Actinospica robiniae DSM 44927: one gene and its partner. The protein of the gene in region 1 interacts with the protein of each later gene in a pairwise test. Links are inferred from orthologs where the notes say so. Each region holds a gene or a part of one and is shown on either strand. Other genes may lie near its edges. The genes, in order: aceE and nth.

Region 1 (15,186 bases):
GCCGACGCCGCCGCTCCGGAACGTGACGTCCGTCTCATGCCGAGGGCTCCCGCCGCGTCGTTAGCACCGTCGTGAAGCCCACGGCCGGGATCCGCCGGCTGCGTAGACTCTCGGCCATGGACTCCCCCGCGATCGTGCTGGACCCCATGTCACAGGACGAGTTCGCGCACTTCGTCGTGTGGGCGGTGCGGGAGCAGGCGGCCCACCACATCAGAACCGGAAAATGCACGCCGGAGACGGCGCTGGACTACGCCAAAGGCGAGTACCTGCTTGCCCTTCCGGACGGCCTGCAGACTCAGGGTTCGTATCTCTACACCGTCCGCGACGCCGCGACCGGCCGGCGGGTGGGTTCGCTCTTCCTGATGCTGCGCCACCGGGCCGAGGCGATGGAGACCTTCGTCTTCAACATCGTCGTGGACGAGCAGGAGCGCCGGCGCGGCTACGGCCGCGCGATGATGCGGGCCTCGTTCCACTGGGCCCGCGAGCACGGCACCGCGAGCGTCGGCCTGCACGTGTTCGGCCACAACACGGCCGCGAGGGAGCTCTACACCTCACTCGGCTTCCGGGAGACGAACATCTCCATGCAGTTCGATCTCTAGCGCGGCGCGGCGATCGGGCAGGTCAGCCGGCCGCGACGGCCAGGCTGTGCTCGAGCAGCGCGATGTCGGGCAGATCTTTCGCCCGGCCGAGGCCGCGCTTCCAGCGCAGGGTGTCGGCGAGTGACATGAATGGGATGCCCTCGACGCGCACGGCGGCGTCGATCATCGCGTCCACGTCGGTGAATCCGGCCAGCCAATGGTCGAACACTTCGATACGGCCCTCGAACAACTCGACGCGAAGGCCCAGGCCGGAGGCGGCGAAGGTGACCCGGCCCTGCTCGGTGGCGCGGCGCCAGGCCTCTCCGCGGGCCACCAGGTCCAGATCGTGGACGGTTGTCTTCAACCCGTATGCGAGCAGAGGTCCGCTCCCTGTGACGACATAGTCACTCGGAGGTAGTCGAAGCTCCGCCAACAGTCGGATGAGCACGTGGTCGGAAAGAACCATGCATACATCATGCTGCAAAAGCCGACTAAACGGCTGCCATCCCGAGCGCCAGCCTTGTGAGCAGGGCGGAGACCACGGCGATCACCAAGGAGCTGAGGCTGCCGATCAGGTAGTACTCGGCCAGGCCCTCCTCGTCGCGCTGCAGCGCCGGGAAGCGGGCCGCGGACTTCGCGGTGAGCGCGAACGCGGCCGCCGTCGGCTGCCCGGCCAGCAGGAAGGCGAAGTAGAGCGTGCGTTCGAGCCAGCCCAACAGCGTCCCGCCGCCCAGCACGGCCTGCGCGCGGCCGGTGGTGACGCTGGAGAAGCGGCGCAGCACCACGCCGGTGGCCAGGCCGCCGAGGAAGAGCGCGGCAGCGGCGCCGTTGACGGTGACCGCGAGCCGGTCGTTCTCCAGCGCGCGCCCGAGCGAGCGCCACAGCGGGGTGGCGCCCAAGGTCAGCGCGGCGAACGCGGCAGGCAGCGCGAAGACCACCGAGCGGCCGACCCCGGCCGCGGCCGCCGCCGCCCGCTCCCGCCGGCTCGGACCGGGTTCCTCAGTGCCCTGATGTTCTGCGGTCCGGGCCGAACCCCTGGACACCAGCAGCCGACGGACAACCGGTGCGCAGAACGCTGACATGCACACGGCGACCCAGGCCTGCCAGCGCGCGTATATCGGGAGCACGGTATAGCTCGCGTAGGCCGCGGCCAGTGCCGCCGAGGCCCAGTCGGAGCCGCGGATCCGGCTGAAACACAAGGGTAGGAGGACCGCGAGCGCCAAGCCCTCGATCAGTCGGATGTCGAGCATCCAGCCAGGATGGCGGGACCTCCCGCATCAGTCAACAGACGTCTGACATCAGAGCCGCGCGTCACGTGTCGTGTCCGCTTCTGGCTCGGTGTGCCCTGATTCGCGCAGCCGGCATCACGATCCTGACATTCAAAGAACCCGTGGATGCACACCGGAGTTCACCGGCCCGCCACGTGCGGAACGTCTGGTACCTGCATGCACTGAGCACGACCCGATGGTGGGAGAACGCGAACGCCGCGGGCGACGGGTCCGTGAGGGGAACCCGTCACCCGCGGCGGGGTGCGCTCGAAGAGCCGTGGATCAGGCGTCGCCGCCGGTCGGGCCGGCGCCGGCCGCCTTCACGTCGTGCAGCTGGTAGCGGTTGATCGCCTCGGCCACCGCGTCCCGCTTGACCTCGCCGCGCTTGGCGAGCTGGGCGAGGGTGGCCACGACCACGGACTCGGCGTCGATGTGGAAGAAGCGCCGGGCCGCGCCGCGGGTGTCGGCGAAGCCGAAGCCGTCCGCACCGAGCGAGGTGTAGTCCCCGGGCACCCACTGGGCGATCTGGTCCGGCACCGCGCGCATGAAGTCGGACACCGCGACGACCGGGCCATCGGTGGCGCCGAGGATCTCGGTGACGTACGGGGTGCGCGCCGGCTCCTCCGGGTGCAGGAAGTTGTGCTCGTCCACCGCCAGCGCCTCGCGCCGCAGCTCGGTCCACGACGTGGCCGACCAGACGTCCGCGGACACGCCCCAGTCGTCGGCCAGCAGCTGCTGCGCCTTGAGGATCCAGGGCAGGCCCACACCGGAGGCGAGCAGCTGGGCGCGCGGCCGGTCGGCCGGGCCCTCCGGCGCCGCCTGGAACCGGTAGAGGCCCTTGAGCAGGCCGTCCACGTCGATCCCGGCCGGCTCGGCGGGCTGCACGCCCGGCTCGTTGTAGACCGTGACGTAGTAGAACACGTCCTCGCCGTGCGGGTGCTCGGCCGAGGAGCCGTACATCCGGCGCAGGCCCTCCTGCACGATGTGGCTGATCTCGAACCCGAACGCCGGGTCGTAGGCCACCACGGCCGGGTTGGTCGAGGCGATCAGGTGCGAGTGGCCGTCCGCGTGCTGCAGGCCCTCACCGGCCAGCGTGGTGCGCCCGGCCGTCGCGCCGAGCACGAAGCCGCGGCCCATCTGGTCGGCGAACTGCCAGAACTGGTCGCCGGTGCGCTGGAACCCGAACATCGAGTAGAAGATGTAGATCGGGATCATCTGCACGCCGTGCGTCGCGTACGAGGTGCCGGCCGCGACCAGCGACGCGGTGGCGCCGGCCTCGCTGATGCCCTCGTGCAGGATCTGGCCCTGCTTCGACTCCTTGTAGGACAGCAGCAGCTCGCGGTCCACGGCCTCGTAGGTCTGCCCGTGCGGCGAGTAGATCTTCGCCGTCGGGAAGAGCGAGTCCATGCCGAAGGTGCGCGCCTCGTCCGGGATGATCGGCACGAAGTGGGCGCCGATCTCCTTGTCCTTCATCAGGTCCTTGAGCAGCCGCACGAAGGCCATGGTGGTGGCCACCGACTGCTTGCCCGAGCCCTTCTTCAGGTCCGCGTAGACCGCGTCGCCCGGCAGCTTGAGCGCCTTGGGCCGCACCTGGCGGGTGGGCAGGTAGCCGCCGAGGGCCGCGCGCCGCTCCTTGAGGTACTGCAGCTCCTCCGAGTCGGCGCCCGGGTGGAAGTACGGCGGCAGGTCGGCGGCGAGCTGCTCGTCGGTGATCGGCAGGTGCAGCCGGTCGCGGAACTCCTTGAGCTCCGCCTTGGTCAGCTTCTTCATCTGGTGCGTGGCGTTGCGGCCCTCGAAGTCCTTGCCCAGCGTCCATCCCTTGATGGTGTGGGCGAGGATCACGGTGGGCTGGCCCACGTGCTCGCGGGCCGCCTTGAACGCCGCGTACACCTTGCGGTAGTCGTGGCCGCCGCGGGAGAGGTGGCGCAGCTCCTCGTCGCTCATCCCGGCGACCATCTTGCGCAGCCGCGCGTCGCCGCCGAAGAAGTTCTCCCGGATGTACGCGCCGGACTCCACCGAGTAGGTCTGGAACTGGCCGTCCGGGGTGGTGTTCATCTTGTTCACCAGCGCGCCGTCGACGTCCTGGGCCAGCAGGTTGTCCCAGTCGCGGCCCCAGATGACCTTGATCACGTTCCAGCCCGCGCCGCGGAAGGTGGACTCGAGCTCCTGGATGATCTTGCCGTTGCCGCGTACCGGACCGTCGAGGCGCTGCAGGTTGCAGTTGATCACGAAGGTGAGGTTGTCCAGCTCCTCGCGCGCCGCGATGGACAGGGCGCCGAGCGACTCGGGCTCGTCCGTCTCGCCGTCGCCGAGGAAGGCCCACACGTGCGAGCGGGAGGTGTCGGACAGGCCGCGGTTGTACAGGTACTTGTTGAACCGGGCCTGGTAGATCGCGCTGATCGGGCCGAGGCCCATCGACACGGTCGGGAACTCCCAGAAGCCCGGCATCAGCCGCGGGTGCGGGTAGGACGGCAGGCCCGGGGTGTGGCTGTGCTCCTGCCGGAAGCCGTCGAGGTGCGCCTCGGTGAGCCGGCCCTCGAGGTAGGCGCGGGAGTAGATGCCCGGCGCGGCGTGGCCCTGGAAGTAGACCTGGTCGCCCGCCTCGCCGTGGTCCTTGCCGCGGAAGAAGTGGTTGAAGCCGACCTCGTAGAGCGAGGCGGCCGAGGCGTAGGTGGCGATGTGCCCGCCCACGCCCATGCCCGGCCGGTTCGCCCGGGAGACCATGATGGCCGCGTTCCACCGGATGTACGCGCGGATGCGGCGCTCGATGTCCTCGTCGCCCGGGAACCACGGCTCGCGCTCGGGCGCGATCGTGTTGATGTAGTCGGTCGAGCGCAGGCCCGGGACGCCCACCTGGTGCTCGCGGGCGCGCTCGAGCATGCGCAGCATCAGGTAGCGGGCCCGCTGGCGCCCCTGTTCGTTGACGACCGCGTCCAGGGAGTCGATCCACTCGCCGGTCTCGGCCGGGTCGATGTCCGGCAGCTGGCTCGGCAGGCCGTCACTGATGATCGAGAAGCGCTCTCGTCCGCTAGCCACGTTCGTCCTTAGAAGTGATCGCGAAGCGCGCGGGTCGGCGGTTCGGGCCGCCGCGTGCGTCCTACTGTTCGGTACCTCGTTCCTCCCCATGGTCGTACGGACGAGCTCCCCTCGTCATCTCTACCGGGGGGTAACCGACCCTTATCGGGTCACATGCCACTCCGAATGGCCGCTTCGGGGCGCGTCGAGTCCGATTGTCGGACGTCCTCGTATTCCTCGGCGGAACCGCCGCCCGAGCGCGGGCTTTGGACCGATCGGCGCCGAAGTGTTGGCAATGGCCCGGTTGCGCTGTATTCCAGGAGGAAGGGTCGCGCGCGGGTGGTGACCACTCGGTCACTGCGCGCAGCGCGCGCCCCCCGGCCGCTGCCCCGACACTGGAGTGAACGGACGCGGCGAACGGCATGAGCCCGCACCACCGGGGCACAAGTATCGGAACCAAAGCGCGCGAGAGGCGGCTCACATGCGTGCAGTGATCGGCGACACCCTCCACATCCACACCAACCACCTGGGCACCACGGAACAGCTCGGCAAGATCCTCGAAGTGCGCGGCAGCGACGGCGCGCCGCCCTATCTGGTCCAGTTCCGCGACGGGAGCACGAAGCTGCTCTACCCGGGTCCGGACGCGGTGATCGAACATCCGGCGGCCGCGGTCGCGGCCCCGCCGAACCCCGTCCCCGCCCCGGTCCTCACCCCCGCGCCGTCGGGCCCGCAGGTGGCGAACTCGGCCCGCCGGATCCACACCAGGCCGGGTTGGTGAGCCGCATTGTGAGCGCAACGGGTGCGGGGTACTTGCGTCCTGGGCGTTGCCCGTGTGGACTAGCCGCGTGGATGAAAACAGCATCCGGGCCGCGCAGGACGCGACGCCCGGCACCCAGACGGGGAGGAACACCTTCGTGAGCGCCACCGCGGACCGCGCGGAGACCGACGGTGAGCACCAGGCGGCCCGCCGCCTCGGGTTCACCGACGGTCAGGTGGTCCAGGAGATCGGCTACGACGAGGACTGCGACGAGGAGCTGCGCTCCGAGATCGAGGCGGTCACCGGCGGCGAGCTCTTCGACGAGGACTACGAGGACGTCGCCGACGCCGTTCTGCTCTGGTACCGCGAGGACGACGGCGACCTGGTGGACGTCTTGGTCGACGCCTTGACCGCGCTCGCCGACGGCGGCCACATCTGGCTGCTCACCCCCAAGGCGGGGCGGCCCGGCCATATCGAACCGAGCGACATCGGCGAGGCCGCGCCCACCGCGGGGCTGACCCAGACCAGCTCGGTCTCGGCCGGGAGGGACTGGGCCGGTACCCGGCTGGTCGCGCCCAAGGCCAAGGTGGGCAAGCGGTGAGCTTGCCGGCGGGTCGGCCGGCACCGCGATTCGCGCTCAAGGACCAGCACGGAGCGGAGACCGAGGTCGGCGGCAAGGCGCCGGACGGCCGGTCGACGCTGGTGGTGTTCTACCCGTTCGCCTTCTCCGGGGTGTGCGGCAGCGAGCTGGCGGCGCTGCGGGATGCCGGAGCGGAGTTCGACGGGGAGCGGGTGCGGTTGGTGGCCGTCTCCTGCGACCCGATGCACGCCCTGCGCGGCTACGCGGACCAGGAGGGCTTCGGCTTCCCGCTGCTCTCCGACTTCTGGCCGCACGGCGCGGTCGCGCGTAGCTACGGCGTGTTCGACGAGTCCCGCGGCTGCGCCGGGCGCGGCAGCTTCCTGATCGACCCGGACGGCGTGTTGCGCTGGTCCCTGGTCAATCCGATCAGCGAGGCCAGGCCGTTGTCCGCGTACCGCGAGGCGCTGACCGGCCTGGCCGCGTAGCGAAGGCGAGAGAAGGCTCATCCACGGCGGCTCCGGCAGATCCGGAGCCGCCGTACTTCCTTTCCGCACGCCCCCCACGCGCCCGCGTACGCCACGCGCGAGGCGTCCCGGGCGTCCGCGGCGGGCATACTGTGCCTGGGCCCGTGCGGGCCCGGAGCCGAGCGGCCGAGTGGCGAAGGTGGGGGCCCGTGTCCGGGATCGACTGGAACAGCGGCGGCCAGGCGCCGTTCAACCGGCTGGGTCTGAACGCCGCGGTCGGCGACATCCCGCTCTCGCGCATCGGCGCGGCCAGCGGCACGCTGCGGGTCAACCTGCGCTGGAGCGGCCCCGAGGAGGCCGGCGGCCGCGGCCGTCCGTTCCGCCGCCGGATCGAGCCGGCGATGGGCGCCGGCGGCGCGGCCGGCCCGAAGGTGGACCTCGACCTCGGCTGCCTCTACCAGTTCACCGACGGCCAGCGCGGCGTCGTCCAGGCCGCCGGCCAGCGCAACGGCGACTTCGCCCGCCCGCCCTACATCCGCCTCGACCGGGACGACCGCACCGGCTCGTCCACCGGCGAGAACCTGTTCGTCAACATGGACCACAGCGGCCACTTCCAGCGCGTGCTGATCTTCGTCCTGCTGGCCGGCGGCTCCGACGACCTGACCAAGGTCGGCGCGACCCTGACCCTCTACCCCAGCAGCGGTCCCGCGCTGAGCCTGAACCTGGACCGCCAGAGCACCAGCAAGGCCAGGAGCTGCGCCGCGGTGATGATCCAGCGCGGCGGCGCCGAGTTCGCCCTGCGCACCGAGAGCAAGTTCTTCCCCGGCTACCAGAGCGAGATCGACGCCGCCTACGGCTGGGGCCTGCACTGGGCGCCCGGGCCGGGGAAAGTCCGGATTTAGCCGGCCGGCCGTCCACATCCCGGACAACCGGGAAAGTGGCGTGGCCAGGCCCCACACCCGTGCCGCTACACTGGGGCACTGCACCGGCCCCGACGGGCCGTTCCGGGCGCTTAGCTCAGCGGTAGAGCGCCGCCCTTACAAGGCGGATGTCACTGGTTCGAACCCAGTAGCGCCCACCCACGCCGTGCTGGTCGGGGGGCATGGCCCCCGCGCCCCTCACACCAAAGGGCTCCGCCCTCTGGACTCCCGATCCCCCGCGCTACGTCACTTCGCTCCGCTGCGCGGGGATTCGGCGGGGGTGGGGATGAGGGCGTCGGGCATGAGCACCTCGCCAACCCTGGGCTGGGCGGCGCTCTGGGCGATGTAGGCGCCGGTGAGGACGACGAGGCCGCCGATGATCTGGACGGCGTCGAGGCGCTCGCCGAGGAGGATCCAGGCGAGGATGCAGGCGCTGACGGGCTCGACGTAGGACACGCCCGCGGCCACGGGGGCGGAGAGGCGCTGGACGGCCATGCCGCCGATGACGTAGGCGATCACCGTGCTCACCAGTATGAGCAGCGCGACCACGAGCCAGCCGGCGACGTGGTTGCTGCCGATGTCCACCGTGCCTCCGAGCAGGTGCCAGGGCGCGTCCCACGGGGTGGCCAGGGGCGCGAGCGCCACCGTTCCGACCACCATGCCGCCCGACGTGAGTGTGAGTGCGTCCACGGTGCCGGTGAGTTTGTCGAGTATGACGAAGTACGTGGCGTTGCCCGCGGCCGCGCCTAGGCCGCAGGCGAGGCCTACCGCGTCGAGCTGCATGCCGGTCCAGATCTGGACAACGCAACATAGGCCGACCATTGCCAGGCCGATGCCGGCGAACGCGGCGGGGCGTACGTGCTGACGGCGGATCAGGCGCAGGTAACACACCACCAGGACCGGGCCGGTGAACTCGAGCAGGATCGCTATGCCCACCGGCAGCCGGCTCGCCGCGACGAAGTACAGGCCCTGACACGATGCCACGACGACGAGTCCGAACGTGACCACCGCGCGTCCGACCGTGCGGTCCCGCCACATCCGGGTGAACGCCGCGGGCCCGCGCAGCACGAGCGTGGCCACGACGAGGAGCGCGCAGGCGCCGAGCACCCGCATCCACACCGCTTCGAGCGGGCTGAAGCCTGCGTCCGTCAACGCCTTGGCGAAGGTGCCGGAGGCGCTGAAGCAGGTCGAGGACGCGACGCCGAGGCTGACGCCGACACTTCGGCTCGTGGAACGGGGGCTCATGCGGAAAGGGTACGGGACCCCACAAGCCTGTTACTGCGAGAGCTTCGCCGCTGCTCGGGCGCGCAGTGACCGGTAGACGGCGATCGGGTCCCAGCGGTAGTCGGTGATCCGGGTCAGCGGGTAGCAGGAGAAGCCGATCAGCACCGCGGTGAAGTGGCCGAGGTCGGTGAACGTGTCGCCGGTGATCAGGTTGTACGCGTAGAAGGCGAGCAGCATCCCGCCGTACAGATAGCACCACGGCTTCGCCATCAGGAAGGCGAGCACCGCGGCGGATCCGGCGAGGGCGTAGCTGACGCCCACGTCGAGGGTGAAGATCGCGCGCGAGGACATGTAGCCGTGGCTCACCTCCCAGTAGACGACGCCCTCGCTCAGGTACGTCGCGCCCACGTGCGCCGAGATGACCACCACCAGCCAGCGTCCGGTGCCCAGGATCCGCTCCACCGGGACGTGGAAGAGGTTGTAGAGGAGGTAGTAGATCCACAGGCCGCCGCCGTCGATCCACATCGCGCTGCTCACCAGGACCCTGATCGGGTTGCGGCCGAGCTCGTGCAGGTTGGTGGAGCGCTGGCGCAGGAAGTGGTCGCGGAAGGCGGGGTGGAAGCGGCTGATGATGTACGTGGTGATGGTCAGGACCACCAGCCAGATGAACGTCGCCGGGGCGCGGCTCACGTAGTGCCGCACGCCCGCGGCCGCCCGGGTCAGCGTCACATTCGGTGACCTTAACCGACCCTGCGTCGTCAAGCTGCGCACCCCGCCGAACGCCGATTACCCTTCACCCGTGATCGAAGCTCCGAAAGACCTCAGCGAGACGGCGGAATCGGACCTGTGGGACGTGGTGGTGGTGGGCGCCGGGCCCGCCGGCGCCAACGCCGCGCGCAGCGCCGCCGAGGCCGGAGCCGGGCGGGTGCTGCTGCTGGAGAAGGCGGAGCTGCCGCGCTACAAGACCTGCGGCGGCGGCCTGATCGGCTACTCCCGCCGCGCGCTGCCGGAGGGCTTCGACGTCCCGGTGCGCCAGCGGATCGACGCGATCACCTTCACCCACGACGGCGCCAAGGAGCGCACCCGCCGGGACAAGGCCGGGGACCTGCTGGTGCTGGTGAACCGGGCGGAGTTCGACCTGGCTCTGGCGAAGGCCGCGGTGGACGCCGGGGCGGTGCTGCGGACGGGTGCCTCCGTCAGCATGGTGGACCAACCTTCATCGACCGGACCGGTGACGTTGAACCTGGCTGACGGCACGTCGGTGCGGGCGCGCGCGGTGGTGGGCGCGGACGGGTCGGCCAGCCGGATCGGGCGCTACGTCGGCGTGCGCTGCGAGCAGGTCGATCTGGGGCTGGAGGCCGAGATCCAGGTGCCGCCGGCGGTGGCCGGGGAGTGGGCGCACCGGGTGCTGGTGGACTGGGGGCCGCTGCCGGGCTCGTACGGCTGGGTGTTCCCGAAGGGCGACGTGCTCACGGTCGGGGTGATATCCGCGCGCGGCGAGGGCGAGGGGACGCGCAAGTACTACCGCGACTTCATCAAGCGGCTCGGGCTCGAGAGCTTCCCGACCGTCTCGGACTCGGGCCACCTGACCCGGTGCCGGGAGGCCGGTTCGCCGCTCAGCCGGGGCCGGGTGCTGGTGGCCGGGGACGCCGCGGGCCTGCTCGAGCCGTGGACGCGCGAGGGCATCTCGTTCGCGCTGCGGTCGGGGGCGCTGGCCGGGCACAGCGCGGCGGAGCTGGCCCGGCGGGCCCGGGTCGGGCAGGACGGCGGGTCGGCCGACGCCGGGTACACCGCGGCGGTGGAGCATCTGCTGGGCCCGGAGATGCAGGCGGGCCGGTCCATGCTGGCGCTGTTCGAGCGGCACCCGGCGTTCTTCCACCGGGTGGTGACGCGCATTCCGGTGGCCTGGCGGATGTTCGCGGACTTCTGCCGGGGCCGCACCTCGCCGGCCCGGCTGATCCGCAACCCGGTGGCGCAGGGGCTGCTGCGGACGCTGCCGAAGCCCGCGGCCGAGGAGCCGGCGGTCCGTCAGGTCGGCGCCGACGCGGGCTGATAGGCCGATAGTAGGTCCGGGCCCGGCGTGCCGGGGGCACGCACCCGCCGCTCCCCCGTATACCGTTGACCCGGCTGCATCCAGCCGTGTTTCCGCACGCAGCATGAGGGGTCTGATGAACAGGGAACAGCTGCGCCGCACCGCGTTCTTCTTCGACTTCGACGGCACGCTCAGCGCCATCGGGCCGGATCCGGAGAAGGTCGGGCCGGTGCCGGACGCGCCCGAGGCGCTGCGGGAGCTGGCCGCGCACTGCGGCTACTGCGCCGTGGTCTCGGCCCGGCCGGTGGCGTTCCTGGCCCGGCAGGTCGGCGCGTCGTCCGAGGCCGGCGCGAGCGGCGAGGGGCCGGAGCTGCACGGCCTGTACGGCCTGGAGTTCTCGCCGGACGGCGGGGCCACCGTGCACACGCTGCCCGAGGCGGCGCCCTACCGCGAGGTGATGGGCGTGGCGGTGGAGGAGGCGAAGCGGGCGCTGCCGGGTGCGCTGATCGAGGACAAGGGGCTTTCCTGCGCGGTGCACTACCGCAACTCGCCCGACCTGGCCGAGGCCGCCGAGGAGTGGGTCGAGCAGTACGCGCGCGAGCACGGGCTGAAGGTGCAGCGCGGCCGGATGGTGGTGGAGCTCAAGCCGCCGGTGCAGCGGGACAAGGGTGCCGTGGTGCGCGACGCGCTGACGCGGCTGCCGGAGCTGGCCGGCGCCTGGTTCTTCGGCGACGACCTGGGCGATCGTCCCGGCTTCGAGGCGCTGTCCGAGCGGGCCGAGCGGGCTCCGCAGTTCACCGCGGTGCGGGTGGCCGTGGCGAACACGGAGGGCGATCCGCTGGGCGACCTGGCCGATCTGATGCTGGAGGGTCCGCAGGAGGTGCCGGGGCTGGTCCGCCGGCTGCTGCGGGCCAGTTGAGCCGCGGGTGTCTGGAGTTTCGGGAGCACTGCGGGAGCGACCTGCGCGGGAAAGCACCGACGCGCGGGTTCGAGCGGGTTTGGCGCCGTCTCGGAGCAGGTCGGAGCGGGCGCGGAGCAAGGAGCGGGCCGAGCAGGCCACGGCCGGGCCGTCCGCTTCACCCGCGGCCGCGGAGCACCGGCAGGTTGTTGCATCTGCAACGGCGGCCACCCGTGCGGAGCGTTCCCACCGCCGTCGTTGAACGGGACCGCTCACCCGTGAGACTGTGGACGAGTGAAGCAGCAGCCCAAATCCAGCCCGGTCCCCTTGCTGTTCGACCCTGCCGTGCCGGAAGCCGATCGGGCCAGGTTCTTCGGACTGGAGGATCTGGCCGATCCCGCCGAGCTGCTCGAGCGGGCGACCAAGCTGACCGAGGCGTTCAAGGCGGCGGCCGAGCGTGCCGCCGCGTACCAGGCGCTGGCGGCGGCCGAGCTGACCGATCCGCGCCGGTTCGACCGGCTCACCTTCGCCGAGCTCGGCGAGCGCATCGGCCTGTCCCCGGCGGCGGCGCAGACCCTGGCCGAGCGCGGCCAGCGGATGGCCGTGAAGGCGAAGTAGCGGCGAGAACGGCCGCGGACCGCCGCCAGGACGGCGCGGCCCGGATGCTCAGCCGACCTGGTGCAGCCAGCGCACCGGCGCGCCGTCGCCCGCGCAGCGGAAGGGCTCGAGCTCGTCGTCCCAGGGCCGGCCGAGCAGCGCGCTCAGCTCCTCCAGCAGATCCGCGCCCCGGGTGGCGTGCAGCATGGCGGTGCGCAGCCGGTCCTCGGTGATCATGATGTCCCCGTGCACGCCCGTCACCGCGTGGAACACCCCGAGTTCGGGCGTGGAGGAGTAACGTTCCCCCTCGGCGCCCTGCGAGGGCTCCTCGGTGACCTCGAAGCGCAGCTGCTCCCAGCCGCGCAGGGCGGAGGTCAGCCGGGTGGCGGTGCCGGGCTGGGACTCCCAGGACAGCTCGGAGCGCCAGAGCGCCGGCGAGGCGGGTTGCCGGGTCCAGTCCAGGCTCACGCGCACGCCGAGTACCCCGGCGACCGCCCACTCGACGTGCGGGCACAGTGCGCGGGGCGCCGAGTGGATGTACAGCACTCCACGAGTGACACGGGTGGGCACGTCGGGCTCCTTAGATAGCAACAGCGTCTACTCCACGGCGTACGGACGAGGTTCGCCTTCCCCAGCGGCCTTGCCATACCGTCGGTGACGTCGCTGTCAGCACCACGGTGCCTGATACGTCTACCCTGATTCGGTTGGTTGAAGTTGTGATGTGATGCGGTTTTCGTGCTCGGCGGTGCTCTCGGTGCCCGAGTGCCGGCTCCGGCCTTCGACGCCCTCGGGCCCGGAACCGGTGTGCTCGGCCGGGGTCAGTCTAGCCGGGCACCGTGCGCATCATGCCTCGTACAAGCTCTTCTCGATACCTCGATGACCTTACGCGAGGGCCGCTAGTCCTGTCAGGCGCCCGTAAGAGTGACGACAAGGCCCCGCGGACACCCGTACGGAGCAACTCGCCGCCCGCCGCCGGACCGGCAGAACCCTGCGGAACCGCGGGCGGGTGCCCGCGGCCGGAGCGGAACGTGCGTCAGGCCTGGAACTAGGAACCGCAGGATGCTGCGGTGCCCGGGGCGGCCTTCGTGTTCGATGTCGGACCGGACGGGTGCGTGGAGCCTTGGTCGGTGGAACTGTGCGCGGCCGCGGTCGTGGCCGCCTTGCTCGGGCAGGCGCTGTTCGTCGGGCTGCCGGTGGCGGCCGCGGCCAGGTACCAGCAGAGCGCGAATACCGCGAGTATGGACCCGACGGCGACCAGCCGCCAGGCCTCCCGGCGCCAGTGGGCCCGGCGCAGGATGCGCCGCTCCACCCGGTGCAGGAAGGCCAGTTCGCGGCGCAGCCAGAGCTCGGCCTCGGTGGCGGGCTGGGCCGCGCGGCCGGACCCGTGGGACCCGGACGAGGACGCGCGCGGCTCCTCGGGGAACTCGATCACGTACGCGCCTCCCTCGGCCGGCCGGCGTCTCCGCCGGAACCGCCTCGTGGTCCGGAAGTCCTCGTGCTGCGCAAGGCACTCGACCGGCGAATCTGGACAACTCGTGCCAAGGCCGGTGAAGCGACTTTCCCCCAATGATCCCCATCCGGGCAAGACCAGGGCGTGACAGTTACCATTCCGTTATCGACCAGGAACATCGGCGTCGAATTCCACCCTCTTGACACGGATTGGGCCGCCCCGCACGGCCACTCCCGGCGCGCCGTCGGTCACGAGCAGTGGCCCTCCCGGCGGGGGCCGGCGTCCAGGGCCCCGCGGCCGATGGTGAGTATGTCGGAGGCCGCGTGCTCGACCTGGAGGGTGGTGTGTTCGATCCCGTACTCCTTGCGCACCAGCGCCTCGAGCTCGAGCCGGACGCCGTGGCAGTCGTGGCCCGGGGAGACGAGCACGTGCGCGGAGAGCGCCGGGAAGCCCGAGGTGATGGTCCACACGTGCAGGTCGTGCACCTGCACGACGCCGTCGAGCGCGCGCATCCCGCCGGCCACCGCGGCCGGGTCGACGCCCTCCGGCGCGGCCTCCAGGAAGATCTTCCAGGATTCGCGCACCAGCCCGTAGCCGGCCCGCGCCATCAGCCCGGCCACCACCAGCGAGGCCAGCGCGTCCGCCCGGTCGAATCCGGTGAGCAGCACGATCAGGCCGGAGATGGCGGTGGCGATGAAGGCCCAGGCGTCGTTGAGGATGTGCTGGAAGGCGCCCTCGACGTTCAGGCTGTCCCGGTTCGCCCGGCTGATCAGCAGCGCCGCCGCGGCGTTGACCCCGATGCCGGCCACCGCGGTGGCGAGCACCAGCCCGCCGTCCACCGGCGGCGGGTTGATCAGCCGGGTCACCGCCTCGTAGCAGAACACGCCGACCAGCACGAGCAGGGTGATGCCGTTGGCCTGGGCGGAGAGGATCTCGGCCCGCTTGAACCCGAAGGTCCACCGGCCGTAGGCGGGCCGCGCGGCGAGGCGCATCGCCACGATCGCCAGCACCAGCGAGAAGGCGTCGGTGAGCATGTGGCCGGCGTCGGAGATCAGCGCCAGCGAACTGGCCGTGATGCCGAAGGCCACCTCGACCGCCATGTAGGCGAGGATCAGGCCGAGCGCCCACATCAGATAGCGCCGGTCGGTGTGCGCGGTCACCGCCGCGCCGTGGTCGTGGCCGGAGTGGCCGCCGCGGCCTCGCCGGCCGGGCTCGGAGCGGTCGCCGCCGCGGTGCGCGCCGTGATCGTCGTGCCCGTGGTGATCCTCGTGCCCCTCTGCCATACGCGCGAGTGTACCCGAAGGAGTGACAGTACCTTGAGATATGATAATGACAACGGTTGTCAGCGTCGTGCTGCCCGCCGGGCCCTCGAGGCGCGCCGGTCACTGCGATCCGCCCGGGAT
Region 2 (14,720 bases), 1.7 Mb from region 1 along the record:
GCCGGCCCGGCATCGTAGCCTTTCGCCATGGCGAAAGCGGTGATCAAACTCATGCAGGGGGACATCACGAATGTCCACGCGGACGCGCTCGTGAACGCCGCGAACTCGTCGCTGCTCGGCGGCGGCGGAGTCGACGGCGCGATCCACCGCAAGGGCGGGCCGGAGATCCTGGCGGAATGCCGGAAGCTGCGCGCCGGGCACTACGGCGGCGGCCTGCCGACCGGCCAGGCCGTGGCCACGACCGCCGGCCGGCTGCCCGCGCAGTGGGTCATCCACACGGTCGGACCGGTGTACGCGCGTTCCGAGGACCGCTCGGAGCTGCTCGCCGACTGCCATCGCAATGCCCTGCGGGTCGCGGACGAACTCGGCGCGCGGAGCGTGGCCTTCCCCGCGATCTCCACCGGCGTCTACGGCTGGCCGATCGACGACGCGGCCCGGATCGCGCTGGCCACCGTCGCCGCCACCGACACCGACGTGCAAGAGGTCAGCTTCGTGCTCTACGACCAGGGCGCGCTGGAGGCGTTCCGGGCCCACGCACCACGGATCGGCTGACCATCCGCTGGACGGCGGCTACCGGAAGCGTCCGACCGCCCACGCGCGATCCGCCGGACCCTCGATGTCGCTGACGATCCGCCCGTCCACGATGTACTCGAGCGCTTCGATCTTGCCGGCGTCGACGGCCTCGTGCCACGCCCGCGTGGGCCCGGCGCCCCACAGGTACCACGGCGTCAGGTCGTCCATCACGACCGTGGCCCGGTGCGCGGCGATCCGCCGGATGTTGTCGATGTCGTGAGCGGCGACCTCGTACACGTGACTGCCGTCTATGAAGACGAGGTCGAAGCCGATGCTCCCGCCCCGCTCGGCATCGGCGAACTCCGGCACGGTCACCTGCGAGTCGCCGATCACCAGCTCGTGCCGTCCTGGATAGCGCTGGTCGATGAACTCCTTGGCCAGCTTCACGCACGGCCTCATATCCAGCTCGAAGGAGACGACCTTGGTCTCCGGCGAGCTCTCCAGGAACCCGATGGTGGAGTAGCCCACGTTGAAGCCGATCTCGGCGATCCAGGTCGAGTCGCTGCGTCGGGCCACGTCCCGCAGATGCGAGATCTGGGCCAGGCTCGCGCCGCCCTCGTAGATGCCGGCCTCGGCCTGCATCACGTGGCGGAACGCCTGCTTGATCACGAGTTCGAGCCCGGCCGGCGCGAACGGTAAGGAGGAGATGAGCATGGCGGGACATCCTGTCGATCAATCGCCGAAGCGCCTTGACGCTCCGACGCACGGTTGTCGATGTCGATGGCGCTCGACGCCCGCCCACAGGCCCGGACTTCAGGCTGTACCGCCGCACCCGCGACACAGGCCACCCGCCGGCACCCGCCGGCCGGACGTCACCGGATAGCGAGTCACCTTTCTGTCTTCGATCGCTTTCGTGCCGGAATGTCCCCACGGCCCGAGAAAGCGAGAGCACCGGGGGCGACAAGTCTCCATCTTCGAAGAGCCCTGTGCCGCGACCGCACCACTGTGGCCCGATCGGCTCGGGACTGGAACCGTTTCTCGATAAGCGCGCGCTCGTGATCCGAAGTCCGGCCATGGGCCACCCCCTCTTCGGACGTCATCGTCGAAGCGCTTCGACGCGCACTCTATACAGACTCGACCGGCGCGGTCTAGCGTGCCGCGAAGATTTCTTCCCGCTGAGGCTGCGGCTTCCGGCCAAGGAGCACGCAGAATGTCGAAGCGCTTCACCAGGCCGAACTAGCGAGCCCCGCCGCGCAGGTGCGTTGACCTCGGCGCTTGCCGCCCGCGAGCATTCGTGTCCTGCGTTGCGAGAGGCGCCGGTGCTGAAATATCGCTATTCTGCTATACGACCACTGATGAACCCACGCAAGGGGCGTGCTGCAGCAGGGCGGACGGCGCGGAAACCGAGCGCGCACAACGAGATCGTCTAGCGGGCATGCACAAAACCTGTTCTTCGCATGTTTGGTGATTGAACCGCCATGGAAGATCAGGGGCGGGAGGGCTCGTTGAAGTGGCGAGAGCCCACGCCACTACGTGCAGGTAATGGACGTCAAGATGGTGTCGAGACCCATGCCTCGCCTCCCGTTCGGACTGCTGCGCACCCACGATGAAGGGTCTCTACATGAAGGTTTTGCTGCCAAGTCGACGCGTCGTCCGCGTCGGCGCGGCCGTCACGCTCGCCTCCGCCGCGGTGTCTGCCAGCGTGATGCCGGCCCAGGCCGCCACGTACCCGGTCGTGAACTTCAAAGTGTCTGCCGGCGCGACCTATACGAGCGGCACGGCCACCTTCTACAACCGATCCGTCATCCTGACCGGTGCGGACCGGGCCGAAGCGGGCGAATGCCGATGGACGGCCGTGTACACCTTTGACTCGGGCGGCAAGTTCCTCAACGAGGACATCTCGGGCCAGGGCTGGGTCTGCGGCAACGGCGGCCCCAACAACGCGACCTTCACCATCAACGTGGCCGCTGATCAGGCGGGCGGCGCGGCCTACATCGAAGTGCTGCTGATGGGCGGAGACAATCTCTCAGGTACCGGCCAGTGGGGGACGGTGCTCAAGACGAACGACTTCTCCCGTACGGCCAGCTGAGATTCACCTGGCGCTGACCACCACTGCTTCGAAATGGTCTGTGACATCGGCGAGAGACGTTGTTGCCACTCGTCTGCGGGCAGACCCTCGAATCCTGCGCGGCGACGTGGTTGCCTGATCAGGCAGCCGCCCTTGGAAACCCGCACTGAGCCCCGCGCATGGGGGTGCTGGAAAACTTCAGGGCCAGTGACCATAAGCAGGTCACTGGCCCTGAACAGCGTCGGGGTGGCGGGATTCGAACCCACGACCTCTTCGTCCCGAACGAAGCGCGCTACCAAGCTGCGCTACACCCCGGCTGTGCCCCGCTAGCTTAGCGGAGAGTCCGGCTGAACCGGAAATCCATTGTCGTCTTCCGCTGCGCCGCAGCTCACGACGGGCGTCGGCGGGTCCGGTGGGGTATGGCGACGCGGTGGCGGGCGGGCGGCGGGGGCGGCTAGTGGCGGGGGACGAGGGTGAGCAGAGAGGCTTCCGGCGGGCAGGCGAAGCGGACGGGAGCGAAGCGGGAGGTGCCGCAGCCGGCCGACACGTGGAGGTAGGACGTGCGCTCGTTGGGGGCGGTGTGGGTGTTCAGGCCCTTGACCCGGTCGGTGTCGAGGTCGCAGTTGGTCACCAGGGCGCCGTAGCCGGGGATGCACAGCTGGCCGCCGTGGGTGTGGCCGGCCAGGATCACCGGGATCCCGTCCGCGGCGAAGGCGTCCAGAGCCCTGAGGTAGGGGGCGTGGGTCACGCCGAGGGTGATCTCGGCGTCGATGTCCGGGCCGCCCGCCACCAGCTCGTAGCGGTCGCGCTTGACGTGCGGGTCGTCGAGGCCGACGAAGGCGAAGCGGCGGCCGCCCAGCTCGAGGGCGCCGCGGGCGTTGTTCAGCTGGAGCCAGCCGTGCTTGGCCAGGCCGGCCTCGAGCAGCTGCCAGTCGTTCTGCTCGCGCTTCTTGCGCGGGGCGTGCGAGAGGTCGCCCCTGCGCAGGTACTTCGCCGGGTTCAGCTTCGTGGCCTGGTAGTAGTCGTTCGAGCCGAACACGAACACGCCGGGGACGCGCAGCAGCGGCTCGAGCGCGTCGAGGACCGGGCCGACCGCGTCGGGGTGGGAGAGGTTGTCGCCGGTGTTCACGACCAGGTCGGGCTCGAGCTCCGCCAGGGACCTGAGCCACTTCTGCTTGCGCCGCTGACCCGGGACCATGTGGATGTCCGAGACCTGCAGGATCCGGATCGGATCGCTGCCCGGCTCGAGCACCGGCAGCTCGAATCGGCGCAGCCGGTAGAAGTTGACCTCCACGCCCGCCGCGTAGCCCAGGCCGGCCAGACCGACCGCCGCCACGCCCAGTGGTACCGCGATCTTCTTGCGCACCGGTCCATGCTAGCCCGGCTCGCCCGCGGGAAGCGGCGCTCGGGCCCGTCGCGCACAATTGCGTACGCTCCCGGAGCCGGTTCATGACACTCTTGTGTCATGACCACGACGACTCTCAAGGATCGGCTCCGGGCCGATCTGACCGCCGCGATGAAGGCGCGGGACGCTCTGCGTTCGGCCACCATCCGGATGGCGCTGACCGCGATCACCAACGAGGAGGTCGCCGGCGCCAGCGCGCGCGTGCTGACCGACGACGAGGTGCTCAAGGTCCTCGGCCGGGAGGCCAAGAAGCGCCGCGAGGCCGCCGAGGCGTTCGCCGGGGCGGGCCGGGCCGAGCAGGCCGCCCGTGAGGAGGCGGAGGGCGAGGTGATCGCCGAGTACCTGCCGACGCCGCTCTCCGACGAGGAGCTCGACTCGCTGGTCGCGGCCGCGGTGGCGGAAAGCGGAGCCGAGGGGCCGCGGGCGATGGGGGCCGTCATGAAGGTGCTCACGCCGCGGGTGGCGGGCCGGGCCGACGGTTCGCGGGTGGCGGCGGCGGTGAAGGCCGCGCTGAGCTGAGCCGGAGAACAGGCGTCTGACACGCCGTAGGGGCCGTACCGCCGAGCGGTACGGCCCCTACGTGTTGTCAGGAGCGGTGCAGGGCGCTAGAAGACGCCGCCGAACAGGCCGCCGTTCCCGTTCCCGCCGTTGCCCCCGTTTCCGCCGTTCGCGCCGTTTCCTCCATTGCCGCCGTTGGCCCCGCCGACTCCTCCGTTGGCCCCGCCGGGAGGGGGGCCGGCGTTCCCGCTGTTGTCGAAGCCGACTGGCGGGGTGAAGTCCTGGGGAGTGGTGCCGGCGAGGGCGGCCGTCATGGCCTTGTTGAAGATGGGCGCCGAGATCGAGGCGCCGGCGACCTGGCCCGAGTAGTACGTGGAGCCGATCTGCATGCGTGCCATCGTCGACTTGGAATTCCAGTCGATGAAGCCCGTCCACACCGCGGCGGCGAGTTGCGGGGTGTAGCCGTCGAACCAGGTGGCCACGCCGAGGTCGGTCGTGCCGGTCTTACCTGCAACCTCACGGCCGTCCAGCGGGACCCTCGTCTTCGCCGTACCGTGCTCGACCACGCCCTGGAGCAGGTACGTCAGTTCATTGACCGTGTTCGTGTCGAGCACCTTGGCGCAGTTCTCGGCCTGCGCCGGGTACTGCTTGCCGGAACTGTCGCTCACGGCTGTGATCACGTACGGCTGGCAGTAGGTGCCGCCCGAAGCGAGGGTGGCGTAGGCCTCGGCCATCTCGACCACGGTGATGTTGTTGGTGCCGAGGGTGAACGACGGGATCTGCAGCAGTGCCTTGCCGTCGCCCGAGTCGTTGTCCTGGGTCACGCCCATGGACTTGGCGATCGTGGCGGGCTGGCACAGTCCGGTCTTCTCCTCGAGTCGGATGAAGTACGTGTTCACCGAGTTGGCGAAGCCGTCGATCATGTTCGTCGGGCCGTTGGTGTCGTCGTCATTCGACGGCGAGTACGGCTTCGTCTCACCCGGCTCGGACCACGGCACCGAGGTCTGGCCGTTGGCGCACGCGGCGAACGTCGTGCCGGTGTCCTGGATCTGGTGCGGCGCGTCGATGGTCATGCTCGGGCTGATGTTCTGCTCGAGCGCGGCGAGGCCGACGAAGATCTTGAACGACGAACCGGCTTGGAAGCCGTTGGTCCCGGCGTGTTCGGGGTCGGACGTGAGGTTGATATAGGTCTGGCCTGCGCCGTTGCCCATCGGTTTGGACTGGGCCATGGCGACGATCGCGCCTGTCCCGGGCGTCGCCTCGACCATCGCCGAGGCCACCTTGTCTGTGGAGTAGACGTATTTCTTGATGGCGGCGTCGGCGGCGGTCTCGTTCTTGGGCACCATCGTGGTGGTGATGTTCAGGCCGCCCTTGCTCCACATCGCCTCGCGCGCGGCCTTCGTCGCGCCGTACGCGGCGTCGTTGATGAAGGTCTCGTAGACGTAGTTGCAGAAGAACGCCGCGGAGCCCTGCGCGGTGATGCAGCCGTTGTGCGGCGTGGTGGGCTTCAGGTTGAGCGGTTGCTTCGCGTACTTGGCGGCCTGCGCGGCGGTGATGTAGTGCAGCGACGGCAGGGCCATGTCCTGGAGCACGATGTTGCGCCGGGCCAGCGCCTCGGCCGGATGCTGCAGCGGGTCGTACATCGACGGGCTGTTCACGATCGCGGCCAGCAGCGCGGCCTGCGGGACGGTGAGCTTCGCGGCGGAGGTGGAGAAGTAGCGCTCGGCCGCGGTCTCCACGCCGTAGGAGTCGTTGCCGAAGTAGACGATGTTCAGATACCGCTCGAGCAGTTCCTGCTTGGACATCTGCTTCTCGACCGCGATCGCGTCCTTGAGCTCGACGATCTTGCGGTCCAGGGTGTCGGCGACGGCCGCCTGCTGCGCCGCCTTGTTCTCGCCGGCCTCGACCTCGAGCACGTTCTTGACGTACTGCTGGGCTATGGAGGAGCCGCCCTGGAGGGAGCCGCCGGAGGAGTCGTTGACCAGGGCGCGCAGGGTGCCCTTGAGGTCGATGCCGCCGTGCTGGTAGAAGCGCTGGTCCTCGATGGACACGAGGGCTTCCGGCATCGCCGAGCTGATCTTGGTCAGGGGCACCACGACCCGGTTGCCGCCCAGGTCGTCGTCCCACGTGGTGGCGATCACCGAGCCGTCCGCGGCGAATATCTGGGTGCGCTGCGGCAGCGTGGGGGTCTGGAAGTCGACCGGCAGGCTCTCGAACCCGTCCGAGGCGGACTTGGCGGTCAGCCCCGCGGCCGCGGCCCCGGGCAGCACCAGTCCCGCGATCAGCAGGCCCGCGGCACCGCTGATCGCGACGAATATGCCCAGATGGGACATAAGGCGGCCGAAACCGCCCAATCCGGAATAATCGCGCCCTGACTTGACCATGGCAAAAGGGTACTTTCCCATTCCCGCCCGTGGGCGGCCTGGGGGCCGCAGGCCGGAACTGTGGCCCACTTGCGACAGGCCGCATAGTCCGGACGGGCCATCAGAGATTGACCAGGATGGGGGCTGTCGCGCGATGTCGCCATTCCGTACTGTCGTGCTTACTGAGGGAAACCGAAACCGTAGGGTCTCGGGGACGCTCGGCACCGGGCAGGCCGTCCGAGCAGGACGGTCGAGGTCGAACGTGAGCAATGCGGCTAGTGCGGAAGCCGCTTCCTCACTCCGCGGGGGCGGTCACGCGGATGAGGAGGCGAAGGGGAGCCTCGAGTGCGGAGAGGACTGCACCGGAAATGGCGTGGGTTGAGGATTGGACCATAGTCGCGGGGTGCCGGGGGATGGACCCGGATGAGCTGTTCGTTCAGGGAGCGGCGCAGAACCGGGCGAAAGTCGTGTGCGCGACCTGTCCGGTGCGCACCGAGTGCCTGGCCGACGCTCTCGACAATCGTGTCGAGTACGGCGTGTGGGGCGGGATGACCGAGCGTGAGCGGCGCGCGCTGCTGCGCCGCCGGCCGGAGGTCCACTCCTGGCGGCAGGTGCTCGAGGAGAAGCGGGACGCGTACTTCGAGCGCACCGGCACGATGCTGATCGTGCCCGAGCCGGGCCAGATGCTGCCGGCCCAGCGCGAGGCGGCCGAGATCGAGGCGCTGACCGAGGACCTGGCACAGCCCGCGCCGGTGGGGTGAGCGGGCTGAGCCGGTCCGCGGCCGAGTTCTACGCGGCCGCGCCGTCCGACCCGGCCGTCACCAGCCGCAGGCCCGCGAGGTCGTGCACGTCCTCCGCCAGCGCGGGCAGCCGGAGCAGGTTGATGCCCGGGTGGCTCGCCACGAAGCGGTCGGCCAGCTTCGTCTCCCGACGGCTGAGCTCCACCCGCTCCGCGTGCAGCCGAAGCAGCCCTCCGGCCAGCGAGTGCTGCGGGCTCGAGTGCTGCGGATCCGCCGGGGCGTCCAGCTGCTCGGCCGCCGCGAGGGAACGCTCCGCGGTCAGGTCGGTCAGCCGAGGGTGCACCCGGTTGAGCACCAGGCCGGCCAGCGGCATGCGCTCCTCGGCCAGGCGCCGGGCGAAGTACGAGGCCTCGCGCAGCGCGTCCGGCTCCGGCGCGGCCACCACCACGAACGAGGTGCCCTTCGCCTGGAGCAGCCGGTACGTCGCCTCGGCCCGCTCGCGGAAGCCGCCGAACATGGTGTCGAGCGCGTTGACGAAGGCCTGCACGTCGGCCAGCAGGCCGGAGCCGAGCAGCTTGCCGAGCGCCCCGGTGACCAGGCTCACCCCGCCGGTCAGCAGCTTGAACGCGCCGCCGAGGCCGCCGACCTTGGCCGGCGCCGACAGGATCTTGATGAACTTGCCGTCGAGGAACGAGCCGAGCCGGTTCGGCGCGTCCAGGAAGTCGAGCGCGGAACGGCTCGGCGGCGTGTCGACGACGATCAGGTCCCATTCGCCCTTGTCGTAGAGCTGGCCGAGCTTCTCCATCGCCATGTACTCCTGCGTGCCGGCGAAGCTGGCGGAGAGCGACTGGTAGAACGGGTTGTCCAGGATCTGCTGCGCCCGGCCGGCGTCCGCGTGCTCGACCACGATGTCGTCGAACGTGCGCTTCATGTCCAGCATCATCGCGTGCAGACGTCCGCCGGCCGCGGTGTCGATCCCCTGCACCGGGCGCGGGGTGTTGTCCAGCTCGGTCAGCCCGAGCGACTGGGCGAGGCGCCGGGCCGGATCGATGGTGAGCACGACCACGTCCCGGCCGCGCTCGGCCGCGCGCAGCGCGAACGCCGCGGCGGTGGTGGTCTTGCCGACGCCGCCGGAGCCGCAGCACACGATGATCCGGTTGCCGCGGTCGTCGAGCAGGGCGTCGAGATCCAGGTTCGCGGCCACAGTCGGCACGGTCACGCTTCCACCTCACTGTCCGGGCCCGAGGGCGGGTTCACCGAGTCGCCCATGAGCTTCCTCACGCCGCCCCCTGGCTGCGCAGCGCCCGGGCCAGCCGGTCGAGGCCCACCCGGTCCACGCCCTCGTTCAGCAGCGGCAGCTCGTAGATCGGCGCCTCGTTCGCGCTCAGGGCCTCGCGCTGCTCCTGCTCGAGCAGCACCCGGCGGGCGTGCTCGGTGGCCAGGTCGGCGAGCGCGTCCACGATCGGCGGCTGGTCCAGCTTGACCGGGGCGAGGCCGGCGGCCAGTTCGGCCCGGTCCACGCCCTCGCCGGCGGCGCGCTTGAGCTGATCGTCCGTCAGCACCACGTCTCGGGCCTGGTTCACCACGATCCCCCCGACCGGCAGCCCGGCGTCGCGCAGGCCGGCGATCCCGTCCAACGTCTCCTGCACCGGCATCTCCTCCAGCAGGGTCACGAAGTGCACGGCGGTCTGCGCGCTGGTCAGCACCCGCATCACCGCGTCGGCCTGGTTGCGGATCGGCCCGACCCGGGCCAGTCCGGAGACCTCCGAGTTGACGTTGAGGAACCGGGTGATCCGACCGGTGGGCGGCGCGTCCATGATCACCGCGTCGTAGTGGAAGGTGCGCCCCTCCTCGGTCGAGCGCCGGCGCACCGCCTCGCAGGTCTTGCCGGTCAGCAGCACGTCCCTGATGCCGGGCGCGACGGTGGTGGCGAAGTCGATCGCGCCGAAGCGCTTGAGCGCGCGGGCGGCCGGACCGAGCTTGTAGAACATGTCCAGGTACTCGAGCAGCGCCTGCTCCGGGTCTATCACCAGCGCCCAGACCTCGCCGCCGCCGGGCACGGCCGCGATGCGCCGCTCCTCGTAGGGCAGCGGCGGCGCGTCGAAGAGCTGGGCCACGCCCTGTCTTCCCTCCACCTCCACCAGCAGCACGCGCGCGGCGGGCTGCCCGGTGCCGCCGGGCCGCTTGGGCGAGCGGCCGGCCAGGGCGAGCGCGAGGGCGCCGGCCACCGTGGTCTTGCCGGTGCCGCCCTTCCCGGTCACCACGTGCAGGCGGACGCCGGGCCAGTCCCTGGCTGAGTCGGAGCGGGCATTGGTCACCATCCGAGCGTAACCCTTGCCCCGTGCTCAGTGCCGCCAACGGGGACGAACCCGGGTGCGCGCTCGTTCCCGCCGACGCGTGATCTGCGTCCGTCCGAGTAGGGCTGCGAGAGACGATCGGGCGGGGTGAGGCGTTACGGTAGGCCCCATGGCGAAGAAGTTCGAATACGCGACGGTGCCCCTGCTGGTGCACGCCACCAAGCAGATCCTGGACAACTGGGGCCAGGACGGCTGGGAGCTGGTCCAGGTCGTGCCGGGCCCGAACCCGGAGAACCTGGTGGCCTACATGAAGCGCACGGTGTCGGACGGCGGGGGAGACTCCTGATGTCCGACGGCAAGCACCCGGAGGAGCGCCTGGCCGAGCTCGGCCTCAAGCTCCCCGAGCCGGCCAAGCCGGTCGGCGCGTACGTGCCGGCCCTGCGCAACGGCTCGCTGGTCTACACCTCCGGCCAGCTGCCCACGGTCGACGGCGCGCTGCCGGCCACCGGCAAGGTCGGCGGGGTGGTGAGCCCGGAGGAGGCCAAGGAGCTGGCCCAGCGCTGCGCTCTGAACGCGCTGGCCGCGATCAAGGCCGAGGTGGGCGATCTGGCCAAGGTGCGCCGGATCGTGAAGGTGGTAGGTTTCGTGGCCTCCGTCCCGGACTTCACCGCCCAGCCGGGTGTGGTCAACGGGGCGAGCGAGCTTCTCGGGCACGTCTTCGGCGAGGCCGGGGTGCATGTGCGCTCGGCCGTCGGCGTCGCGGTGCTCCCGCTCGACGCGCCGGTCGAGGTCGAGCTCGTCGTGGAAGTCGACTGAGCGTGACCGAGCGGGCCACGCTGGTCCTCGCGCCCAACCCGTCGCCCTACACCTTGGAGGGCACGAACACCTGGGTGCTGTGCGAGCCGGGGTCCTCCGCCGCGGTGGTGGTGGATCCCGGCCCGCTGGACGAAGGGCACCTGGCGGCGGTGGTCGCGGCGGCCGAAGGGCTCGGCGCGCGCGTCACCCAGATCCTGCTGACGCACGGTCACCCGGACCACGCCGAGTCGGCGCGGCGCTTCGCCGAACTGACCGGCGCTCCGGTGCGTGCGCTCGATCCCGCGCTGCGGCTGGGCTCGGAGGGCCTCGCGGACGGCGACGTGGTCGACGCGGGCGGGCTCGAGCTGCGCGTCGTCGGCACGCCCGGGCACACCGGCGACAGCCTTTCCTTTCTGCTCCCGGCCGATCGGGCGGTGCTGACCGGCGACACCGTGCTCGGCCGCGGGACGACACTGGTCGCCTATCCGGACGGGACGCTGGGGGACTATCTCGACTCGCTGCGCACGCTCCGCTCGTCCGCGGCCCGGCACGAGTTCGACACCGTGCTGCCCGGGCACGGGCCCGTGCTCGACGACGCGGTGGGCGTGCTCGACTTCTATCTACGGCATCGGGCCGAGCGGCTGGCCCAGGTCGAGGCGGCGCTCGCGGCGGGTGACTCCTCGGCCGCGGAGGTGGTGCGCCGGGTGTACGCGGAGGTCGATCGGGCTCTGTGGCCGGCGGCCGAACTCTCGGTCCGGGCTCAGCTGCACTATCTGGATCCGGCCCGGTTCGACTGACCGGGCCGTGGGCCCCGCCTGAATTTCGGCTTACAAACGTTCACCGAAGTGTTACGTCAGCGTACGCCGGTTTTCCGGATTCCGGGCTGCGCCGTCCGCGAACGCGCCCGCGAGCGGCCCCTGGTCCGGGGCCGCTCAGCGGGCCCGGCGGGCCAGGCGGACGGTGTCGAGCAGGACGACGGCGCGGGCCTCGAGCTTGATCCAGCCGCGCTGGGCGAAGTCGGCCAGCGCCTTGTTCACCGTCTCCCGGGAGGCTCCGACCAGCTGGGCGAGCTCCTCCTGGGTCAGGTCGTGCGAGACCTTGATGCCGTCCTGCTCCTCGCCGGCCGGCTGGCCGAAGCGGGTGGAGAGGTCCAGCAGCGCCTTGGCCACCCGGCCGGGCACGTCGGAGAAGACCAGGTCGGCCAGGGTCTCGTTGGTCCGCCGCAGCCGCCGGGCCATGGCCTTGAGCAGGGCGCGGGCGACCTCGGGCCGGGCCGAGAGCCAGGGCATGAGCTCGGCGTGGCCGAGCGCGAGCAGCTTGGTGGCGGTCAGCGCGGTGGCGGTGGAGGTGCGCGGCCCGGGGTCGAACAGGGAGAGCTCGCCGAACATCTCGCCGGGGCCCATCACCGCGGTGAGGTTCTCCCGGCCGTCGCCCGAGCTGCGGCCGAGCTTGATCTTGCCCTCGACCACCACGTACAGCTGGTCACCCGGGTCGCCCTCATGGAACAAGGCGTCGCCGCGGCTCAGCACGATCTCGGTCATCGACTTGAGCAGGGAGGCCGAGGCCTCCTCGTCGAGCGCGGCGAACAGCGGGCTCCGACGCAGCACGTCGTCCACTGGCCAACCCTCCAACAGTCCTCGCGGACACTAAGGTCTCCGTTGGCCGGTGGCTGTCCACTCGACCTCGAATTCCAATCTGTTATGTCGTTGCCCCTCCAGTGTGGCCTACGACACCGCCTAACACCTAGTCGGGAACCGGGCTCGCGAGCGGCCCGATCACGTCTCTTAAGAGTGCGTGAACGAGCACGGGAAGAGCCCGGGAACGGCAGGGGGGCTTCGGCGCGTTTTGTTCTCTAGGGTGCGGATGTTCGCATAGCCGAGACCGGCGCCCGTAGGCTTGGCTCCTGGGCCCGGGCACGAGACCCGAGCCGTTGCGGTAGTCGGTAGGTACAGCGGTGGTCGGCCGAAACGGCCGTGGTCGGTGGAAGGTCGGCGAGGCGAGCGTGACGGAGCGCAAGGCGGGCGGCAAGCCCGAGTCCCGCGTGGCGCTGGTGCGCCGGGCCCGGAAGATGAACCGCGTGCTGGCCGACCTGTATCCGGACGCCCACTGCGAGCTCGACTTCCGCAACCCCCTCGAGCTGATAGTGGCCACGATCCTGTCCGCGCAGTGCACGGACGTGCGGGTGAACCAGGTGACCCCGGGCCTGTTCGCGCGCTACACGACCGCGGAGGAGTACGCGCAGGCCGAGCGGATCGAGCTGGAGGAGCTGGTCAGGCCCACCGGCTTCTACCGCAACAAGGCCAGGTCGATCATCGGACTGGGCCAGGCGCTGTGCGACCGCTTCGGCGGCGAGGTGCCCGGTCGGCTCGAGGACCTGGTCACGCTGCCCGGCGTGGGGCGCAAGACCGCCAACGTCGTCCTCGGCAACGCCTTCGACGTGCCGGGCCTGACCGTCGACACCCACTTCGGCCGGCTGGTGCGGCGCTTCGGCTGGACCGCGCTGGAGGACCCGGTCAAGGTCGAGCACGCGATCGGCACGCTCTTCCCGCGCTCGGAGTGGACGCTGCTCTCGCACCGGCTGATCTTCCACGGCCGCCGCGTCTGCCACTCCCTCCGGCCCGCCTGCGGCGCCTGCCCGCTGGCCGCGATGTGCCCCTCGTACGGCGTCGGCGAACTCGACCCGGTCAAGGCCGAGGCGCTGCTCAAGCCCGCATCCGCGCGCGAGGCGGCGGCCTTGGCCGAGGTCCGCCGGCAGCAGGCCGCGGCCCAGGTCGCGGTGGTGGCCAAGCCCCGGCGAGCCTCGGCCTCGGCCGCGCCGGCCGGAAAGGCCCGGTGACCGGAGCGTGCCGATGCCGATGCCGTCGCCGGGCGATGTCCAGTTCGCCGACCCCGACGCGCTGCCCGGCTGGCTCAGCCCGCTGGCCCGCGCGACGCAGGAGGTCGCCACCGAGGCGGACTGGATGGACCGGCCGCAGCTGCGCCGCTCGGCCTCGAAGCCCGGCGAGCCGCGTCGCTCGGCCGTGCTGCTGCTGTTCGGCGAGGGACTTCCGCACGGCCCGGACATGCTCATCACCGAGCGCGCCGCCACGCTGCGCGCGCACGCGGGCCAGGCGGCGTTCCCGGGCGGCCGGCTCGACCCGGCCGACGGCGATCCGCACGGCGAGGGCCGGATCCGGGCCGCGCTGCGCGAGGCACAGGAGGAGACGGGGGTGGATCCGGCGGGCGTGAGCGTGTTCGGCGTGCTGCCCGAGCTCTACCTGCCGCCCAGTGACTTCCTGGTCACCCCGGTGCTGGCCTGGTGGCGCTCGCCGGCGCCGCTGCTGGCGGGCAGCCCGAGCGAGGTCGCCCGGGTGTGCCGGGTGCCCCTGGCGGACCTGGTCGATCCGGCCAACCGGATCCGGGTGCGCCATTCGTCAGGATTCAACGGCCCGGCCTTCGTCGTGGGCGAACTGCTGGTCTGGGGCTTCACCGCGGGCGTCCTGGACGCGGTGCTCCGGCTCGGCGGCTGGGCGAGGGACTGGGATGAGAAGGCCGCGGCCTTCGACCTGCCGCTCGACCTGAGGGAGTTCCGGAGCGCACATGGACCTGCTTGATCTCATCATCATCCTGATCTGTGTCGGCTTCGCGATCTCCGGCTACCGGCAGGGCTTCGTCGTCGGCGTGATGTCCTTCATCGGCTTCGTCGGCGGCCTGCTGGTGGGCGTCTGGCTGGTCCCGGACGTCATGCGCCGCTTCGAGTCCTCGCTCGTGGTCTCCACCATCTCGCTGTGCGCGGTGCTCGCCCTGGCCGTGCTCGGGCAGGTGCTCGCCACCTCGCTCGGCGGCCGGGTGCGCCGGGAGCTGACGTGGCGTCCGGTGCAGGCGGTGGACCAGGGCGCCGGCGCGGTCGTCTCCGTGGTCTCGGTGCTGCTGGTCTCCTGGTTCCTAGGCCTCGCCCTGGCCACCTCCTCCATGCCGGTGGTGGTCTCCCAGGTGCACCAGTCGCGGATACTGGCCGGCATCCAGCGGCTGCTGCCGGCCGACTCGACCACCTGGTTCCAC

The links.
Region 2: the proteins of aceE (region 1) and nth interact in binary tests that used the Escherichia coli proteins (3 or more experiments, as listed by UniProt). The link is inferred for Actinospica robiniae DSM 44927 from one-to-one orthologs.

What each region holds. Positions count from the first base shown.
Region 1 is NZ_KI632511.1:7,325,562-7,340,747, reverse strand. What follows is about bases 1,929-5,196. They hold aceE (pyruvate dehydrogenase (acetyl-transferring), homodimeric type), read right to left. Parts: upstream 4,883-5,196; coding sequence 2,129-4,882; downstream 1,929-2,128. In the rest of the region: ACTRO_RS31575 (GNAT family N-acetyltransferase), read left to right, coding at 117-599; ACTRO_RS31570 (hypothetical protein), read right to left, coding at 622-942; ACTRO_RS44225 (hypothetical protein), read right to left, coding at 1,070-1,828; ACTRO_RS44985 (DUF1918 domain-containing protein), read left to right, coding at 5,343-5,639; ACTRO_RS31550 (DUF3052 family protein), read left to right, coding at 5,776-6,219; ACTRO_RS31545 (redoxin domain-containing protein), read left to right, coding at 6,216-6,683; ACTRO_RS31540 (hypothetical protein), read left to right, coding at 6,872-7,564; ACTRO_RS31530 (EamA family transporter), read right to left, coding at 7,829-8,827; ACTRO_RS31525 (rhomboid-like protein), read right to left, coding at 8,858-9,535; ACTRO_RS31520 (geranylgeranyl reductase family protein), read left to right, coding at 9,606-10,859; otsB (trehalose-phosphatase), read left to right, coding at 10,975-11,757; ACTRO_RS31510 (hypothetical protein), read left to right, coding at 12,031-12,354; ACTRO_RS31505 (DUF3145 domain-containing protein), read right to left, coding at 12,403-12,903; ACTRO_RS31500 (hypothetical protein), read right to left, coding at 13,379-13,765; ACTRO_RS31495 (cation diffusion facilitator family transporter), read right to left, coding at 14,032-15,066. UniProt on the Escherichia coli protein: Component of the pyruvate dehydrogenase (PDH) complex, that catalyzes the overall conversion of pyruvate to acetyl-CoA and CO(2).
Region 2 is NZ_KI632511.1:5,664,105-5,678,824, reverse strand. Bases 11,797-14,598 are described here. They hold nth (endonuclease III), read left to right. Parts: upstream 11,797-12,681; coding sequence 12,682-13,515; downstream 13,516-14,598. Other genes in these bases: ACTRO_RS24005 (MarP family serine protease), read left to right, coding at 14,259-14,598; ACTRO_RS24010 (NUDIX hydrolase), read left to right, coding at 13,529-14,272; ACTRO_RS24020 (Crp/Fnr family transcriptional regulator), read right to left, coding at 11,797-12,295. In the rest of the region: ACTRO_RS24080 (O-acetyl-ADP-ribose deacetylase), read left to right, coding at 28-552; ACTRO_RS24075 (class I SAM-dependent methyltransferase), read right to left, coding at 571-1,227; ACTRO_RS24070 (hypothetical protein), read left to right, coding at 2,135-2,602; ACTRO_RS24060 (metallophosphoesterase), read right to left, coding at 3,036-3,947; ACTRO_RS24055 (GatB/YqeY domain-containing protein), read left to right, coding at 4,047-4,505; ACTRO_RS24050 (transglycosylase domain-containing protein), read right to left, coding at 4,592-6,868; ACTRO_RS50430 (WhiB family transcriptional regulator), read left to right, coding at 7,216-7,608; bagB (ArsA family ATPase), read right to left, coding at 7,637-8,806; ATPase BagA, read right to left, coding at 8,865-9,908; Sp36 family protein, read left to right, coding at 10,054-10,230; ACTRO_RS24030 (RidA family protein), read left to right, coding at 10,230-10,700; ACTRO_RS24025 (MBL fold metallo-hydrolase), read left to right, coding at 10,697-11,476; more of ACTRO_RS24020, read right to left, coding at 11,612-11,796; more of ACTRO_RS24005, read left to right, coding at 14,599-14,720. UniProt on the Escherichia coli protein: DNA repair enzyme that has both DNA N-glycosylase activity and AP-lyase activity. The DNA N-glycosylase activity releases various damaged pyrimidines from DNA by cleaving the N-glycosidic bond, leaving an AP (apurinic/apyrimidinic) site.